One region of the Streptomyces sp. NPDC057616 genome, then DNA from elsewhere that is predicted to be linked to it. Evidence: riboswitches for the same ligand, from Rfam matches in the RefSeq annotation. Region 1 holds a riboswitch; each other region holds the start of a gene.
The links. Region 1 has a riboswitch for cyclic di-AMP ahead of ACFU97_RS08030 (NlpC/P60 family protein). Riboswitches for the same ligand answer to the same signal wherever they lie in the genome.
Positions count from the first base shown of each region.

Region 2: it holds a riboswitch for cyclic di-AMP, as region 1 does, so the genes downstream of both, ACFU97_RS34470 (transglycosylase SLT domain-containing protein) here and ACFU97_RS08030 (NlpC/P60 family protein) in region 1, are expected to answer to the same signal.
Region 3: it holds a riboswitch for cyclic di-AMP, as region 1 does, so the genes downstream of both, ACFU97_RS32025 (transglycosylase family protein) here and ACFU97_RS08030 (NlpC/P60 family protein) in region 1, are expected to answer to the same signal.
Region 4: it holds a riboswitch for cyclic di-AMP, as region 1 does, so the genes downstream of both, ACFU97_RS13785 (peptidoglycan DD-metalloendopeptidase family protein) here and ACFU97_RS08030 (NlpC/P60 family protein) in region 1, are expected to answer to the same signal.

Region 1 covers NZ_JBHVGU010000005.1:198,715-202,932, reverse strand. Annotated here, with positions in the region: gene pcrA (DNA helicase PcrA) at 1-953, opposite strand, end outside; gene ACFU97_RS08040 (ScyD/ScyE family protein) at 1,032-1,688, opposite strand; gene ACFU97_RS08035 (hypothetical protein) at 1,592-2,110, opposite strand; cyclic di-AMP (ydaO/yuaA leader) riboswitch at 2,372-2,542, shown strand; gene ACFU97_RS08030 (NlpC/P60 family protein) at 2,550-3,713, shown strand; gene ACFU97_RS08025 (tellurite resistance/C4-dicarboxylate transporter family protein) at 3,806-4,218, shown strand, end outside.
Region 2 covers NZ_JBHVGU010000034.1:98,837-103,054, reverse strand. Annotated here, with positions in the region: gene ACFU97_RS34480 (CHRD domain-containing protein) at 1-931, opposite strand, end outside; gene ACFU97_RS34475 (polyprenyl synthetase family protein) at 1,087-2,097, opposite strand; cyclic di-AMP (ydaO/yuaA leader) riboswitch at 2,795-3,000, shown strand; gene ACFU97_RS34470 (transglycosylase SLT domain-containing protein) at 3,005-3,487, shown strand; gene ACFU97_RS34465 (HAD family hydrolase) at 3,494-4,218, opposite strand, start outside.
Region 3 covers NZ_JBHVGU010000030.1:44,180-48,397, reverse strand. Annotated here, with positions in the region: gene ACFU97_RS32035 (cytochrome P450) at 1-373, opposite strand, end outside; gene ACFU97_RS32030 (transglycosylase family protein) at 577-1,560, shown strand; cyclic di-AMP (ydaO/yuaA leader) riboswitch at 1,756-1,925, shown strand; gene ACFU97_RS32025 (transglycosylase family protein) at 1,929-2,597, shown strand; gene eno (phosphopyruvate hydratase) at 2,907-4,193, shown strand.
Region 4 covers NZ_JBHVGU010000009.1:184,514-188,731, forward strand. Annotated here, with positions in the region: gene ACFU97_RS13780 (SGNH/GDSL hydrolase family protein) at 1-99, opposite strand, end outside; gene ACFU97_RS13785 (peptidoglycan DD-metalloendopeptidase family protein) at 369-1,304, opposite strand; cyclic di-AMP (ydaO/yuaA leader) riboswitch at 1,309-1,487, opposite strand; gene ACFU97_RS13790 (alpha-galactosidase) at 1,764-3,842, opposite strand; gene ACFU97_RS13795 (tyrosine-protein phosphatase) at 4,014-4,218, shown strand, end outside.

The sequences.
Region 1 (4,218 bases):
GGCAGGTCGTGCTCGCTGGGCGGTACGTCCTCGTCGTGCGCGCCGGTCCCGACCAGTTCCCGTACGAGTGCGTACTGGGCGTGGTTGGTGTCCTGGTACTCGTCGACCAGGACGTGCCGGAAGCGGCGGCGGTAGTGCTCGGCGACGTCCGGGAAGGCGCGCAGCAGGTTGACCGTCGTCATGATCAGGTCGTCGAAGTCGAGGGCGTTCGCCTCGCGCAGCCGCGACTGGTACATCGCGTAGGCCTGGGCGAGCGTCTTCTCGAAGCCGTCGGTGGCCTGGGCGGCGAAGTCCTCCTCGTCGATCAGCTCGTTCTTCAGGTTGCTGATCTTGGCGCTGAAGGACTTCGGCGGATAGCGCTTGGGGTCGAGGTCCAGGTCGCGGCAGACCAGGGCCATCAGGCGCTTGGAGTCGGCCGCGTCGTAGATCGAGAACGACGAGGTGAAGCCGAGCTTCTTCGACTCGCGGCGCAGGATGCGCACGCACGCGCTGTGGAAGGTCATCACCCACATCGCGTTCGCGCGCGGGCCGACGAGCTGCTCGACGCGCTCCTTCATCTCGCCCGCGGCCTTGTTGGTGAAGGTGATCGCGAGGACCTGGCCCGGGTGCACGCTCCGCTCGGCGAGCAGGTGGGCGATGCGGTGCGTGAGCACACGGGTCTTGCCGGAGCCGGCACCGGCCACGATGAGCAGGGGCGTGCCGGAGTGGACGACGGCCGCGCGCTGGTTCTCGTTCAGCCCGTCCAGCAGGGCGGCCGGGTCGAGGGCCGGGCGCGGGGCGCCGTCGCGGTAGTAGGCGTCCCGGTCCGGGGGCACGTCGAACTTCCCACCGAACAGATCGTCCGGAACCGGCTCCGGTACGTGCTCGTCCTCGGGCGGCGGCGGGGGCTCCTCCTCGTGGCCACGAGGGGCCTTGAGGTCCGCCAGGAAGCTGTCGTCAAAGAGGCTGCTCATCGCCTTCCGAGTCTAGGGCGCCTCACTGACAGCCCGCCGCCACCCCGGGAACTTCGCCGGATCGGGGCGGTGCGGCGCTCAGAAGCCGCTGATCCGCCGGACCTGGCCGCCCGGCGTCCTCCTGCCGTCCAGGACGGTGCCGTCACGGTCGGCGACCGACCAGGCGCAGACGTAGACCCTGCCGTCCCGCGGGCTCACGGCGAGGCCCGCCGGGAAGGGCACCTTCACCTCGGTACGCCTGCCGTGCGAGACCTTCGTCACGACGCCGGCGAAGAGCCGGCTGACGTAGAGGTCGCCGTGCCGGTTGAAGGCGACGCCGGTGATCGCGCCGAAGCCGGACTTCCAGCCGAGGATCCGGCCGCTGCGGGCGTCGACCTTCCACACGCGCGCGGTGGGCCTCGCGGGCTCGCCGTTCAGCTCGCCGACGTAGAGGTTGCCGTCGGGGCCGAGGGCCAGCGAGGGCGGGACCGCCTCGTGGTGGTCGTGGTCCTGGAAGACCGTGAAGGGGCGGGCCCTGCCGTGGCGGGAGACCTCGATCAGGTCGTTCCCGGCCGCGTCCGCGACGATCCTGCGGCCGTCGGGGAGGGCGAGGACGGCGTACGGGTTGGAGTCGACGGCTGTCTTGTGCGGGTTGTGCCTCAGCTCCACGGCGGTGACGTCGGCGGCGATCCGCGCCCTGCCCCGTTCGACGGACAGCAGCTTGCCGAGCTTGTTCCAGGGCGGCGTCGTGGGCACGCCGGTCTCCGGCGCGGCCCAGGTCTCGCCCCCCAGACGCTGCCGTGGCGGGCCGAGACGCCGTTCAGGCCGACCGCGAAGCCGCCGTCGGGCGCGCCCGCCGAGGGCAGTCCGCCCGCCAGGCGGTGGCGGTGCCAGTCGCGGCCGTCCTGGACGACCTCGGTGACCGCCGCCGTCAGGCCGACGCAGGTCGGGCCCTCGGGGCCCTGGCCGATACAGGTCCCGCCGCCCCGGCCGGCCTCGGCGACGTACAGACGGCCGTGGTCGTAGGAGAGCTGGCGCGGATCGTCGAGGCCCTTGGCGATCACGCCGACGGCCGGCTTCCCGCCGGAGTGTCCGCCCGACGCGCTCGCGGGCACGACGCCCGCGGTGGCCGCCAGGACGACCGGTGTGCCGACGACGAGTGCTGTGCGCGTTCTCATGGCCGTACCCCCTCACCCACCGCTGCACCGGCCGCGGCTGGCTGGAAATTAACGCTCGGAAGCGGGCGCACGGCGCCAGTCCGGTCAAAATACGCATAAATCCACGCAGATCATTCCGGAACGACCGCGGCACGCGACGTCCTGACCAAAGGTCACGAAAATGTATCGGGCATATCGAACATCAACCTTCACAGGGGCCACACGAGTTGGCTACGGTTCCGGGCAGGCCGTACGACCCCCACCGGCGAACGTCGCCGGGCCGCGCGGCCTCCGCCGAATCCGGTACGCCACCGTGCATCCGGAACCGGGGACCCACCGTTCCCGGGGTGAATCGGCCCGACTCCCGTACGGGGCCCGGACCGTAGGGCAAGCCTTCCGAACCACCCGCCCGAACCCGACAGCTAACCCGGTAGGCGGAACGTGGAAGGAGTCGCCTCCCTTGGCGTCGCACCGCAAGTCGCGCCCCTCAGCTTCACGCGTCGCAGGCATACGCACCCCCGCTCTCGCCACGGCCGCCCTCACCTCCGTGGCCCTGCTGTCCCAGTCGGCCAACGCCGCTCCGGTGACCGACGGCAAGCCGAGCGTGGAGGAGGTGGAGAAGAAGGTCGACGACCTCTACCGCCAGGCGGAATCGGCCACCGAGAAGTACAACGCGGCCAAGGAGAAGACCACGACGCAGCGCAAGCGCGTGGACACCCTCCTCGACGACGTCGCCAAGCGCACCCAGAAGCTCAACGACGAGCGGGAGCAGCTCGGCACCTTCGCCGCGGCCCAGTACCGCACCGGCGCCGCCGCGCCCGACACCGCGACCTTCCTGCTCGCCGACTCGCCGCAGGACTACTTCGACCAGACGCAGCTGATGGGCCGTCTGACCTCCCGTCAGAAGACCGCGGTCGACGACTACTTCACCGAGCAGTCCGCGACGATGAAGAAGCGCGAGCAGGCGTCCAAGGACCTCCAGACGCTCACCTCGACGCAGAGCGACCTGCGGACCGCCAAGTCCACGGTGCAGAAGAAGCTCTCCGACGCGCGCGAGCTGCTGTCGAAGCTGAACGCCGAGGAGAAGGCGCGGCTCGCCGCGATCCAGAAGAAGAAGGCGGAGGAGGCCGCGCGCCAGGCCGCCGAGCTGGCCAAGAAGCAGGCGGCCGAGCAGAAGGCCCAGGAGGAGGCCGCCTCCACCTCCTCCTCCGGTTCGTCCTCGGACACGGGCTCCACCTCGACCTCCAACGGCGACTCCACGTACGCGACCAAGGCCGCCAAGACGCTCGCCTTCGCCCGCGCGCAGATCGGCAAGCCGTACGTCTGGGGCGCCACCGGCCCCGACTCCTACGACTGCTCCGGGCTCACCCAGGCCGCCTGGAAGGCCGCCGGCGTCAGTCTCCCGCGCACCACCTACGACCAGGTCGACGCCGGCACCACGGTCTCCCTCACCGACGCCCAGCCGGGCGACCTGATCTTCTTCTACGACGACATCAGCCACGTCGGCATCTACATCGGCAACGGCATGATGATCCACGCCCCGAAGCCCGGCGCGTACGTCCGCGAGGAGTCGATCTACTACGCCGGCTCGTCGATCATCCACAGCGTGGTGCGGCCCGCCTGAGTCACGCGCGGGGCACTCCCCCGCACGTATTTTCCCGGGCACGCGCGCGTGCCCGCCGGGCAACACCGCTCGCGCTCCCTAGCATCGGCCCCATGTCCGGCCCTACCTCCTTCCGCGCCTGGTGGGCGCAGCGTCCGCCGGCGGCCGGAGCCGCCGTGATGGCGACCGGCATCGTGTCGGTCGGACTGCATCTGACGGCGCACGAGGTGCTGTCGCGCATCGCCCTGGTCCTGGCCTGTGCGGCCTGGCTGGGGCTGGCGGCGGACTTCGGTGTGCGTCTGGCGCGGGAGCGGGAACGGTGGTGGGCGGACGCGCGCAGGCCGCAGTCGCTCACCGCGGTCGCGGCGACCACCGTGCTCGGGACCCGGTTCTCCCTCGCCGGCCTGCCGACCCTGGCCGAGACCCTGCTCGCGCTGGCGGCCGTGCTGTGGCCGCTGCTGCTGGTCGAGGTCGTACGGAACTGGCAGCGCCGTATGCCGGGTTCGGTGTTCCTGTGCTGCGTGGC
Region 2 (4,218 bases), on a different contig from region 1:
CGCCGACGGTGTTGAGCCGCAGGATCTCCGCGGTGTCCGCCAGCAGGCCATGGTGCTTGCCCGACTGCGTGGCCTTGAGGTCCAGCTCGGGGATGTTGCCGTCGCCGTTCGGCGTCTTGGACAGGACGGCCCCGGTCACCGCGCTGCCGTCCGGCGCGACCCACTGCGGCGTACCGGAGTTGGGTGCGACGAAGCTGTGCCGGATGCCGCCGCCGAGCAGGGCGTCGACGTCCCGCTGGGCGAAGGCGTAGCCGCCGCCGTCGGCGGGCTTGCACTCGTAGATCTGCTTGCCCTTGACCACCGACGCCTGGAAGTTGTGCAGGGCGCTGCGGAAGTCGAAGCCGGCGACCGTGACCTTGTGGAGCTGGCCGCGGACGGCCCCGCCGGGAAACTCGGCGGTGTGCAGGTTGGCGTAGAACGAACCGGGGTCGGAGGTCAGGGCCGCGAGCAGGCCGGGGTCGCCGACCTTCACGGTCCCGACGACGCTGTGCCGCCTGCTGTCCTTCAGCAGGCCGGTGAAGTCGACCTTGACGCCGCCGTTGGTGCCCTTGGCGCCCTGGTGGATGTGGAGCATGGTGGGCCTGCCGGTGCCGCGCCAGGTCACGGCCACGGACACCTTGTCCCCCTTCACCTTGATGAACTCCAGTGCGGCGCCGTCCTTGTCCCCGACGGCCGGTCCGCCCGCGACGGGAACCTCGTTGGCTCCCCGGAGGCTGGTGGCGAGGAGGGTTCCCCCGGTGCCACCGGACACGGTCCCGCTCTGGCTCACGATGCTCTCCCCGCCCATGCCGCCGGCGTGCCCCGCGTGGTCGGCGCGGGCGCCCGAGGCGGCGAAGGCGGGAATCACCGCGGCGGCGACACCGCCGGCGGCGGCCACCGCGACAGCGGTGACGATCAGGCTCTTACGGCGCTTCGAAAACGTCGTATTCATGCCCATGATGTTGTTTTCTCCCCGTAGGCCGGCCGACACCCCCTGCGTCGGCCTTCTGTGTATGACTACGGAAGGGATCTCAGATTGGACTCAGTCCAGAGTTGTGACCTGTATCACAACTCGGGTGGACGGTGTCCTGCGCCGCCGGGGACGGCTCAGCCGGCCCGGTGCACCACCGCGTCGCACATCTCCATCAGCGCCAGCTTCGCGTCGCACTCCGTCAGCGGGGCCAGCGCGGCGCGGGCGTCCTCGGCATAGCGCACGGTGTCGCGGCGGGCCTGCTCCAGCGCGGGGTGCGCCCGCAGCCCGGCCAGCGCCTCCTCGAGGCGCGCGTCATCGCTCAGGTCGGAGTCCAGCAGCTCGCACAGGGCGATGTCCTCGGCCAGCCCCAGCCGCGCCGCCCGCTCCCGCAGCCGCAGCACGGGCAGGGTGGGGATGCCCTCGCGCAGGTCGGTCCCCGGTGTCTTGCCGGACTCGCGCGACTCGGACGCGATGTCCAGCACGTCGTCCGCCAGCTGGAAGGCGACGCCCAGCCGCTCGCCGTACTGCGTCAGCACGTCCACGACCGTCTCGTCGGCGCCCGACATCATCGCCCCGAAGCGGCAGGAGACGGCCACCAGCGAGCCGGTCTTGCCGCCCAGCACGTCCAGGTAGTGATCGACCGGGTCCCGCCCGTCCTGCGGCCCCGCCGTCTCCAGGATCTGCCCGGTGACCAGCCGCTCGAACGCCTCGGCCTGCACCCGGACCGCCTCGGGCCCGAGGTCGGCCAGGATGTGCGAGGCCCGCGCGAAGAGGAAGTCGCCGGTGAGGACCGCGACCGAGTTGCCCCAGCGGGCGTTGGCGCTGTCCACGCCGCGCCGCACGGCGGCCTCGTCCATCACGTCGTCGTGGTACAGCGTCGCCAGGTGGGTCAGCTCCACCACCACGGCCGAGGGCACGACACCCGGCGCGTACGGGTCGCCGAACTGCGCGGCGAGCATCACCAGCAAGGGGCGGAACCGCTTGCCACCCGCCCGCACCAGGTGCTGGGCGGCCTCCGTGATGAAGGGGACCTCACTCTTGGTGGCTTCGAGCAAACCCTCCTCGACAGCCGCCAATCCGGCCTGGACATCGGCTTCCAGAGCCTGGTCCCGCACGCTCAGCCCGAACGGCCCGACGACGGTCACGAGGGGTCTCCTGTCTGCTGGTGTCTACCTGCGGTTCACGCGGTTTGTCGATAGGTCGCTGCCATCACTCAAGTCAGCGTATCCGGTCACCTTTCGATCACCCATGCCGCCCACCCGTCCACCACGGGCGGTATCGGATCACGACCGCTATGTTTTTGATCGCCTCATATGAGTGGATATCTATCGACTTGTCTATCGGCGTGCCGGCCGGTCCGGCGGGAGGCGGCGGCCCGTGTCCCGTAGACGCTCGTGACATCACCCCTCCAGAGGACGGCCGCCATGGGAACGATCTGCACCACATGTGGGGTTCCGCCCCGGCGGACATGCAATCCTGCGACCGAAGATCACCGACCCTGATTCGTCCGTTTTTCGCCTTCAATGAGCGATCTGCCCCTAGGCCGAAAAGGGTCCCTGCCAACGGACTTGAGGCCGGCGTTCCTCACGGGCGGCTGTTTGAACATGAGTTGGCCCCATTGCCCGATTTGCCACTCTTGCGGATGCCAGTGAGTTGGGTCACGTCGACCCTCGGCCCGACGGTCCATCAGCTGCCTCCGTTCTTCCGTCGTCCGCATACGAGTTGAGGATTGGCAGCAGCAAAGGATCAAGTGCCCCATAAACCTCAGACCAAGGTCAATAGGCATGGTCTGTGAATCCGGCACTTGTTCCGGACATGTGCTCTCGCATACGTTCCCGGCCAGTCGGGCAGACGCCGAATCCTGCCGCAGCCCGGCCGACCCATCGACCAACTCACTCGCACGGCAGGAGCGGGGGACCCAGGTAAGTCGCCGGACCGGGCATTGCCCCGGACCGGCTCGGGGTGAAGCCGCGCCGCCGCAAGGCCGCGCGGCCGGGCCGCTCCCGCCCGAACCCGACAGCTCACCTCGCAGGCGCCGGAGAGGAATCCCCCATGTCCGCTGCCGCTCAGCACCGTCGTCCCAAGAACTCCCGCCTGGCCCGCAAGCTCGCCGTCCTCGGCACCGGTGCCGCCGTCCTCGCCCTGCCGGTCATCGGCGCCACCAGCGCCTCGGCGGCCACGCCGACGACGCTCACCGCGACCTCCATGGGCTACACCGACAACCTCGACGGCTGGATCCGGGCCTCCCTGCAGGTCATGGCGCAGCACGGCATCCCCGGCTCGTACGACGGCATCTACCGCAACATCATGCGCGAGTCCTCGGGCAACCCCGCCGCCATCAACAATTGGGACTCGAACGCGCTCGCCGGCACGCCCTCCAAGGGTCTGCTCCAGGTCATCGACCCGACCTTCCTCGCCTACCACGTGCCCGGCACGCTGATGAACCCGTACGACCCGGTCGCCAACATCACCGCCGCCTGCAAGTACGCGGCCGCGCGCTACGGGTCGATCGACAACGTCTACGGCGCCTACTAAAGGCTCCTACCACAGCAGTCGCTCGAGGACGACGGCGATGCCGTCGTCCTCGTTCGACAAGGTGACCTCGTCGGCCACCGCCTTGAGTTCCGGATGGGCGTTGGCCATGGCGACGCCGTGCGCCGCCCAGTCGAACATCGGGATGTCGTTGGGCATGTCGCCGAAGGCGATCGTCTCCAGCGACCCGAGCCCCAGGTGCGCGGCGGCCAGGGCGAGACCGGTCGCCTTGGTGATGCCGCATGGCTGGAGTTCGACGGTTCCGGGTCCCGACATGGTGACCGTGGCCAGTGAGCCCACCACCGAGCGCGCCGTCGCCGCCAACTCGTCGTCGGACAGGTCGGGATGGCGCAGCAGCACCTTGCTGATGGGCGCGCACCACAGGTCGTCGCGCCGGTCGACCCGTACGGCCGGCAGCGTGGGGTGCGGCATCAGGTAGCCGGGCTCGATCAGCGTGAGCCCGTCCACGCCGTCCTGGTCGACGGCCGCGTACACCTGTCCCACCTCCGCCTCGATCTTGCCGAGGGCCGTCTCCGCCAGCTCCCGGTCCAGCGTGACGGACCACAGCAGACGGTCCGCGCCGGCGTCGTACACCTGCGCGCCCTGTCCGCACACCGCGAGCCCCGTGCTGCCCAGGATGTCGAGGAGCGGCCGCACTCTGGGGGCCGGGCGGCCCGTCACGACCAGGTGCCGGGCGCCGGCCTCGGCCACCCGCGCGAGCGCGGCGAGGGACC
Region 3 (4,218 bases), on a different contig from region 1:
CCTGCACCCGGGGCGTGAACTCGGCCACCCGGCGCGGGGTGAACGCCTTGGAGACGAGACGGCGCAGCCGGGTGTGGTCCGGCGGGTCGATGTTGAGCAGATGCGTCATCAGGTTGGCGCTGCGCTCGCCCGGGATGCCGGTCCGGCTCTTGCCCTGCGCGTCCTCGGCGTGGTGGTCGGGGTTCTTCGACAGCCGCCCGTCGGCGAGCGCCTGACGTGCGTCGGCGTAGCGGGTGACCAGCCACGCCTCGACCCCGCTGGGCAGCTTCGTCCGGTGGACGGGGGAGTGCTCGCGCAGCCAGGCGTAGGCCGGATAAGGGTCCGAGGCGAACTCCCAGGTGAAGAGTTCGGGTGCGGAGTTCGGGACGTTCACGGCACGACGGTATCGGGACCGGCCGGCGCTCGCGCCGCCGCCTTGAACCGGTCAAAGATGACACGCCTTCAACTATGTGATCTTCACGTGATCTACGCGGCATTAACTTGTGACAAGTGATCGTCAGCCGATACGTTCACCCACCAGTGCGCTGCCCAGATCCTGCGCCGCGCCGGTCAATGCTGTCTCCGAAAGGCCTCTGCATGCTCTCCGGGAACGGTCGACACCGTCGCCCCCGTCAGGCTCCCGCCATCATCGTCGCGGCCGGGGTGACCGGCTCCGCGATCGCCATCCCGCTGCTCGCCGCATCCGGCGCGAGCGCCGCCGACGGCGGCAGCACCTGGGACAAGGTGGCGCAGTGCGAGACCGGCGGAGCCTGGAGCCAGGACAGCGGCAACGGTCTCTACGGCGGCCTGCAGCTGAGCCAGGACGACTGGGACAAGTACGGCGGTCTCGACTACGCGACCCGGCCCGACCTCGCCAGCCGCAACCAGCAGATAGCCGTCGCCCAGAAGGTCCTGGCGGACCAGGGCGTGGGCGCGTTCCGCACCTGCGGCCTGACCACCGGGCTGAGCAAGGACTCCGACTCGGCGGACATCGACACCGGGGTGCTGGGCGGCGGCAGTGACTCGTCCGACTCCGGCGACTCCGGCAGCTCCTTCGGTCTGTCCAACTCCTCGGGCAACTCCTCGTCCGACTCCTCCGGTGAGTCGTCTTCGTCGGATTCGTCCGGCGGTTCCCTCCTGGACTCGTCCTCCAGCCCGTCCCCCTCGACCTCCACCGACAAGACGGACAACTCGGCCGAATCTACTGCATCTGCCTCGCCGTCCGACTCCCCGTCCCGTCGCGTCCCGAGCGCCTCGCAGGGGGGCGAAAGCTCCCCCACCGAGCGGGCGAAGACGGACGACTCGGACAACTCGCAGCAGTCCGCGGGCTCTTGGAGTCTGGTCGACACCGGTGCGCTCGGCAGCGGCCGTCATCGCGGCGCGAGCGCCGACGAGACCGAGACCGACGGCCACGCGGCCGGCACCTACACCGTCCGCGCCGGCGACACCCTCGCGTCCATCGCCGACTCCCGTGACGTGCGCGGCGGATGGCGCGCGCTCTACGACGCGAACAAGAAGGCCATCGGCAGCGACCCGAACCAGATCTCGGCCGGTCAGACCCTGCGTCTCGGTAGCGAATAGGGCGAAAATTAACGGGAGTTCACGTCACATTTCGCCGCGGAATGTCCGGTTTGGTGAAAGTGTGGGATGAGTCTCAGAAGCCCTGATCGTCTTTGAATTTCCGCGGATCGCGTGTCTACGGTCTACACCGCTCGTCAACACGAGCCCCGTCTGCCGCAACGCCGAATCCTGCCAGCGGCCGTACGGGAACAGTCGTCGCGTCATGCGCCGTAGGCAGGAGCGGGGGACCCAAGGTAAGTGCCCCACCGGGAAGTTGCCGGTGGCGGCTTGGGGTGTAGCCGTGCCGAGCGAGAGCGAGGCACGACCGGGCAACTCAACCGGCCCGAACCCGACAGCTCACCTCGCAGGCGTCGGTGAGGGGATCAACCATGCTGTTTTCCCGCCAGGGCAAGCACCGTCGTCCTTCCAAGGCCACCAGGGCCGCCGCGTTCGCCGGCCTCACCGGTGTCGCCATCGCCGCCCCGCTGATGGCAGCGGGCAACGCCTCCGCCGCGACCGCCTCCGAGTGGGACAAGGTCGCCCAGTGCGAGTCGGGCGGCAACTGGTCCATCAACACCGGCAACGGCTACTACGGCGGTCTGCAGTTCTCCGCCTCCACCTGGGCCGCGTACGGCGGCACCGCCTACGCCCCGCAGGCCAACCAGGCCAGCAAGGCGCAGCAGATAGCCGTCGCCGAGAAGGTTCTCGCCGCCCAGGGCAAGGGCGCCTGGCCGGTCTGCGGCACGGGCCTGTCCGGCGCCGCCTACAACGGCGCCGCCGCCTCGAAGCCGAGCACCACCACCCACTCCGAGTCGCAGGCCGCCTCCCGCTCCTCCGAGCGCCCGGCCGCGAAGTCGCAGAAGACCGTCACCACCCCGACCGGCAAGAAGGTCAAGAAGGGCGACGGCGAGTACAAGGTCGTCAAGGGCGACACCCTGAGCTCCATCGCCACCAAGCACCACGTGGCCGGCGGCTGGTCGAAGCTGTTCAAGCTGAACAAGGACATCGTCCAGGACGCCAACCTGATCTACCCGGGCCAGCAGCTGCACCTCAAGTGACAGCGGGCCGGTAGCCGGACCACAGCGCCCTGACAGCCGTGTCCTCCAGCATGGAGGACACGTGAGGGGCCGCCCCCGTCCCCACGGTCTCCCCGCCTCGGTGCGTGTTCCCCCGTACGCACCGGGGCGGGGTTCTTTCGTGCGCGTGCGCGCGTGCTTTCGTGCGGGTTTTTGTTCCGTTCGGAAACAATTTACTCTCGGTTCTGCTCAAGGGGTGGGCGACCGGCTGGCCGATCGGCCCCGGGCGGTTAGGCTCGTCTCGCAGAGCCACCGCGCTACTGCCGTAGCCGCGTCACATCCATGAAGGAGATGCTCGTGCCGTCCATCGACGTCGTCGTAGCCCGGGAAATCCTGGACTCCCGAGGCAACCCCACGGTCGAGGTCGAGGTCGGCCTCGACGACGGCAGCACGGGTCGTGCCGCCGTCCCGTCCGGCGCCTCCACGGGCGCCTTCGAGGCCATCGAGCTCCGCGACGGCGACCCCAACCGCTACCAGGGCAAGGGTGTCGAGAAGGCCGTCCTCGCCGTGATCGAGCAGATCGGCCCGGAGCTGGTCGGCTACGACGCCACCGAGCAGCGCCTGATCGACCAGGCGATGTTCGACCTGGACGCCACCGACAACAAGGGCTCGCTCGGCGCCAACGCCATCCTCGGCGTCTCCCTGGCCGTCGCCCACGCCGCCTCCGAGGCCAGCGACCTCCCGCTCTTCCGCTACCTCGGCGGCCCGAACGCGCACCTGCTCCCCGTGCCGATGATGAACATCCTGAACGGCGGCTCGCACGCCGACTCCAACGTGGACATCCAGGAGTTCATGATCGCCCCGATCGGCGCGGAGTCCTTCTCCGAGGCGCTGCGCTGGGGCACCGAGGTCTACCACACCCTCAAGAAGGTGCTGAAGAGCAAGGGCCTGGCCACCGGCCTCGGCGACGAGGGCGGCTTCGCCCCGAACCTCGGCTCCAACCGCGAGGCCCTGGACCTCATCCTCGAGGCCATCAAGGAAGCCGGTTACGCCCCCGGCGAGCAGATCGCCCTCGCGCTCGACGTCGCCGCCTCCGAGTTCTACAAGGACGGCAAGTACCTCTTCGAGGGCAAGGAGCGCTCCGCCGCCGAGATGACGGAGTACTACGAGGAGCTCGTGGCGGCCTACCCGCTCGTCTCCGTCGAGGACCCGCTGTTCGAGGACGACTGGGCCGGCTGGAAGGTCCTCACCGACAAGCTGGGCGACAAGGTGCAGATCGTCGGCGACGACCTGTTCGTCACCAACCCGGAGCGCCTGGCCCGCGGCATCGACGACGGCGCCGCCAACGCACTGCTCGTCAAGGTCAACCAGATCGGCTCGCTGACCGAGACCCTGGACGCCGTGGAGCTGGCCCAGCGCAACGGCTTCAAGTGCATGATGTCCCACCGCTCCGGCGAGACCGAGGACGTCACCATCGCCGACCTCGCCGTCGCCACCAACTGCGGCCAGATCAAGACCGGCGCCCCGGCCCGCTCCGAGCGCGTCGCCAAGTACAACCAGCTGCTGCGCATCGAGGAGATCCTCGACGACGCCGCGGTCTACGCGGGCCGCAGCGCCTTCCCCCGCTTCAAGGGCTGACCAACTTCGGGGGTCCTTCGGGACC
Region 4 (4,218 bases), on a different contig from region 1:
CGCGAAACGGTCGGCCCAGCCGACGAACGCCCCGTCGGGGCCGGGGTCGCCGACGCCCTCGGTGAAGCTGTCCCCCACCGCAACGTACGACCCGATCACTGCTCTGCTGTCACTCTTCGAATCGTCTGCCACATCGACCGATGATCCACCTTCGAATGTGACCTACGCGACCGTAAGAAAGCGCCGGAAGGGGTTGACGAGCGGTGAGATAAGACACTTCTAAAGTATTGACCAAGGGCGGAATAACCGGCCGGCCCAGGCTGTTGCCGTCTCAACTGCCGTACCTGTGCGCGGACATACCGAAGGCCGGACCCGGGGATCGAGGTCCGGCCTTCGGCAGCGTGTCAGGCAGGTTGCTGCGGGGGGTGTCAGCCGACGGTGACGCCCTTCGAGCGGAGGTAGGAGACCGGGTCCACGTCGGAGCCGTAGTTCGGCGTGGTGCGGATCTCGAAGTGCAGGTGCGGGCCGGTCACGTTGCCGGTCGCGCCGGAGAGGCCGAGCTGCTGGCCCGCGGTCACGGCCTGGCCGGCCGAGACGGATATCTGGGACAGGTGGCCGTACTGCGCGTAGTGGCCGTCGGCCAGCTTGATGATGACCTGGTTGCCGTACGCGCCGCCCCAGCCGGCGGAGACGACCGTGCCCGTGCCGACCGCCTTGACGGTGGTGCCGGTCGGGACGACGAAGTCGACGCCGGTGTGGTAGCCGCTGGACCACATGCTGCCGGCCACCTTGTAGCCGGTGCCGATGGCGGAGCTGTTCACCGGGAGGGTGAAGCCGCTGCCGGTGGTCTCGGAGGCCTGCGTCGCGGTGGTCTTCTTCGCCGTCGACTTCTTGACGGCCGACTTCTTGACCGCCGGCTTCTTGGCGGAGGCCTTCGGGGCGGCCGAGGACTTGGTGGCGCTCGGCGCCGCCTTCTCGCCGAGCGTGAGCTTCAGGCCCGGGTGGATCAGCGACGGGTCGTCGCCGACGGCCTGGCGGTTGTCCGAGTAGATCTTCTTCCAGCCACCGGACACGTGCTGCTCGTCGGCGATCTTCGCGAGATAGTCGCCGGACCGCACCGAGTAGGTCCGAACGCCGTTGTGATGCGCGGCACTCTTCTTCTCGGTGGCCTTCTTCTCGGCACCCGGAAGGGACTGGACGGCCTTTTGCGAAACCGACTGGGAAACGGAGTCCGCGGTGGCGGCGTGGGCGCCGGTGGCACCCATGAGCGGCAGCGCGAGCGCGGCGCCACCGGTTCCGGCGACGGCGATGGTGCGGGTGAAGCGCAGGGACTTCGGACGGCGGTGCTTACCCTTCGCGGGCATGACGAATTCCTCTCCGGCGCCTACGAGGTGAGCTGTCGGGTGCGAGCTGGAGATGCCCGGCCGCGCGTTTGACGCGGCTTTACCCCAAGCCGTTCCGGAGACCGGAACAGGCGGTCAAACCTGTGGGTCCCCCGTTCCTGCCGTTCACGGGTGAGTTGTGCGGGCACCGGGCGGCGGCAGGATTGGGCGTCCGTCCGGATCGGTGGCGAACGTAAGCGACGAAGACGCAAAGGGACAAGTGACGGTTCCCCGGGAAAGCGTTTCCGTTGATCCTTAATGGGAAATAGTGGTGACCCTGTGTGGATTACGGGAGCGTCTTGCCGGTCGAATTCCCTTGTGAAGCACGTGAATTACGTGAACATGACGGACCACGGTCGGTCACGGATATGACGCTCCTCACGCGCCTTACCGCCAGGAGGCCTTATTCCGGAGCGAGTTCGGCCAATACGGACACATCGCTCAGATGCGGCGCAGTCGGAAGACGGCCGCGTCCAGATCGCCGCGCAGTCCGGTGCGCAGTCCGTGGTGCAGGAGGACGGCGCCCCTAAGGATTTCGCCCGTTTCGAGGCATTCGTACGCCGCTGTCGGGTCAAGGCCCTTGAGCCGCAACGCGGGCACGGGTTCACCGTGGCTCTGCGCCTGGAGCCAGGCCAGGACGACCGCGTCGTCCCCGCGCACGTACTGCACCGCACTCAGACCGCCCGCCGGCGGGCGAAGCCGATGGAGGTCGCCGTGCTGCACCAGGGGCCGGATCTCCTTGTAGAGGGCGACCCACTCCCCCGCCTCGGCCAGCTCCTCCTCGCTCCAGCGGGTCAGGTCGCCGCCGACTCCGAGCACGCCGGCCATGGAGCTGACGAACCGGAAGCGCAGCGAGCTGACGCGGCCGTTGAGCTGGGTGTTGGGGCTGTCGGTGACCCAGGCGGCCATCACGCGCGCGGGGTGGATCTGGCTGAAGCCGTGCTGGATGGCGAGCCGGTCCAGCGGGTCGGTGTTGTCGGAGGTCCACACCTGGTCCGTACGGCTCATGATCCCGAGGTCGATACGGCCGCCGCCGCCCGAGCAGGACTCGAAGGCGACACCGGGGTGGGCCGCGCGCAGCCGGTCCAACAGGGCGTACAGCGCGTGGACATGGTCGGTCCACAGCCGCTGCGGATACGGCTCGCCGGGCCAGCCCGCGTCGGTGAAGGCGCGGTTGAAGTCCCACTTCACGTAGTCGATCGGGGCGCTGGACAGCAGCGTGTCGAGCTGCTGCCACAGGTACTCCTGGACGTCTTCGCGGGCCAGGTTCAGTACGAGCTGATTGCGCAGTTCCGTCCGCTTTCGTCCCGGCTGGAACTGGACCCAGTCGGGGTGCTCGCGGTACAGGTCGCTGTCCGGGTTGACCATCTCGGGCTCGACCCAGATGCCGAACTGCATCCCGAGGGCGTGCACATACTCCGCGAGGGGTCCGAGCCCCTTCGGGAAGCGGTCCGGGTTGGGCGTCCAGTCGCCGAGCCCGGCCCGGTCACTGGTGCGCCTGCCGAACCAGCCGTCGTCGACGACGAACAGCTCGACGCCGATCGCGGCGGCCCGCCGGGCGAGCGCCGACTGCTGCTCCTCGGTGATGTCGAACTCCGTGGCCTCCCAGGAGTTGAACAGCACCGGGCGGTCCCGGTCCGCGTCCGGGATCACGTACGCGCGCTGGTAGGCGTGCCAGGCGCGGCTCGCGCCGCCGAAGCCGCCGTCGCTCCACAGGCCGGCGAAGACGGGTGTGGTGTACGACTCCCCCGCCGCCAGGCGCAGCAGCCCGGAGTCGTCGTGTCCGGCGCCGCCGGTGATCTGCACGCGCGCGTCCGGCAGCTGCGCCACCGCGATCCGCCAGGAGCCGGACCAGCCCAGCGCGCAGCCGTAGACCTCGCCGTGCTCCTCGGTCGCGTCGGTGTCCAGGGCGACCCAGGGCAGGTGCTGGTGCCCGGTGTGGCCGCGGCGGCTGCCGATGACCTTCTCGCCGTAGGTGAGGGGTGAGGCGGTCAGCCGGGACTCGGCGGCCCAGCGTCCGTGCAGCTGGGACAGGCGCCAGTCCGCACGCTCGGGCAGCGTCCAGGTGGCGGCGTCGGCGCGCAGCAGCTCCAGCACGGGCCCCTCGTTGGCAAGGCTCACCCAGCGCTCCACGACGTCGTGCCGCATGCGGTAGTGCAGCGTGATCGTCAGCCCGCCGTCGCGAAAGCGCAGCCGCAGCCCACCGTCGGCGCCGGGCTCGGTGTCGTGGCCCTCGAAGCGCCACTCGGTGCCGCGCCGCTCGTCGGTGCGGACGGACAGGGCGGGACGCACGAAGCGGGGGCCGCCCTCGACCGGGTACTCCTCGCGGCCGTCGAGCGGGGACTCGAAGGGCCAGTAGTCGGGCAGCGGGCGCAGGGCGAGGGCCTCGGCGTCGCCGAGCGTGATCTTCGGGCCCCAGTGCAGATGCAGCAGCTCGTCGCCCTCGGTGAGATGCACGGCGTAACTGCTCGCCGGCCCACTGAGAAGCCATGTACGGCCGTTGTCGGCGATTTCCAGCATTCCAGCCCCCACACATCCGAACAGGTGCGCTCAATTGCCAACATCATCAAGGGCAGTGAGGCCTGGTCGCAACGCCTGTGGACAACTCATTGCCCAAGGAATGCATGTCGTATGGTCGTCGGAGCGCCCGTCGACGAGTCGCGCCGTTCGGGCGGAGTGGGAGGAGCACCCGTGACGCAGCAGATTCCGTCGACCGAACCCGAGCTCGCCGGTGTCCGCAACTTCCGTGACGTCGGCGGCCTCCCGACCACGGACGGGCGGCGGGTGCGGCACGGAGTGCTGTTCCGCAGCGGCCACCTCGCGCACGCGACCGAGGAGGACGCCGCCTTCCTCTCCACCCTGGGCCTGCACACGATCTTCGACTTCCGCAACGCCG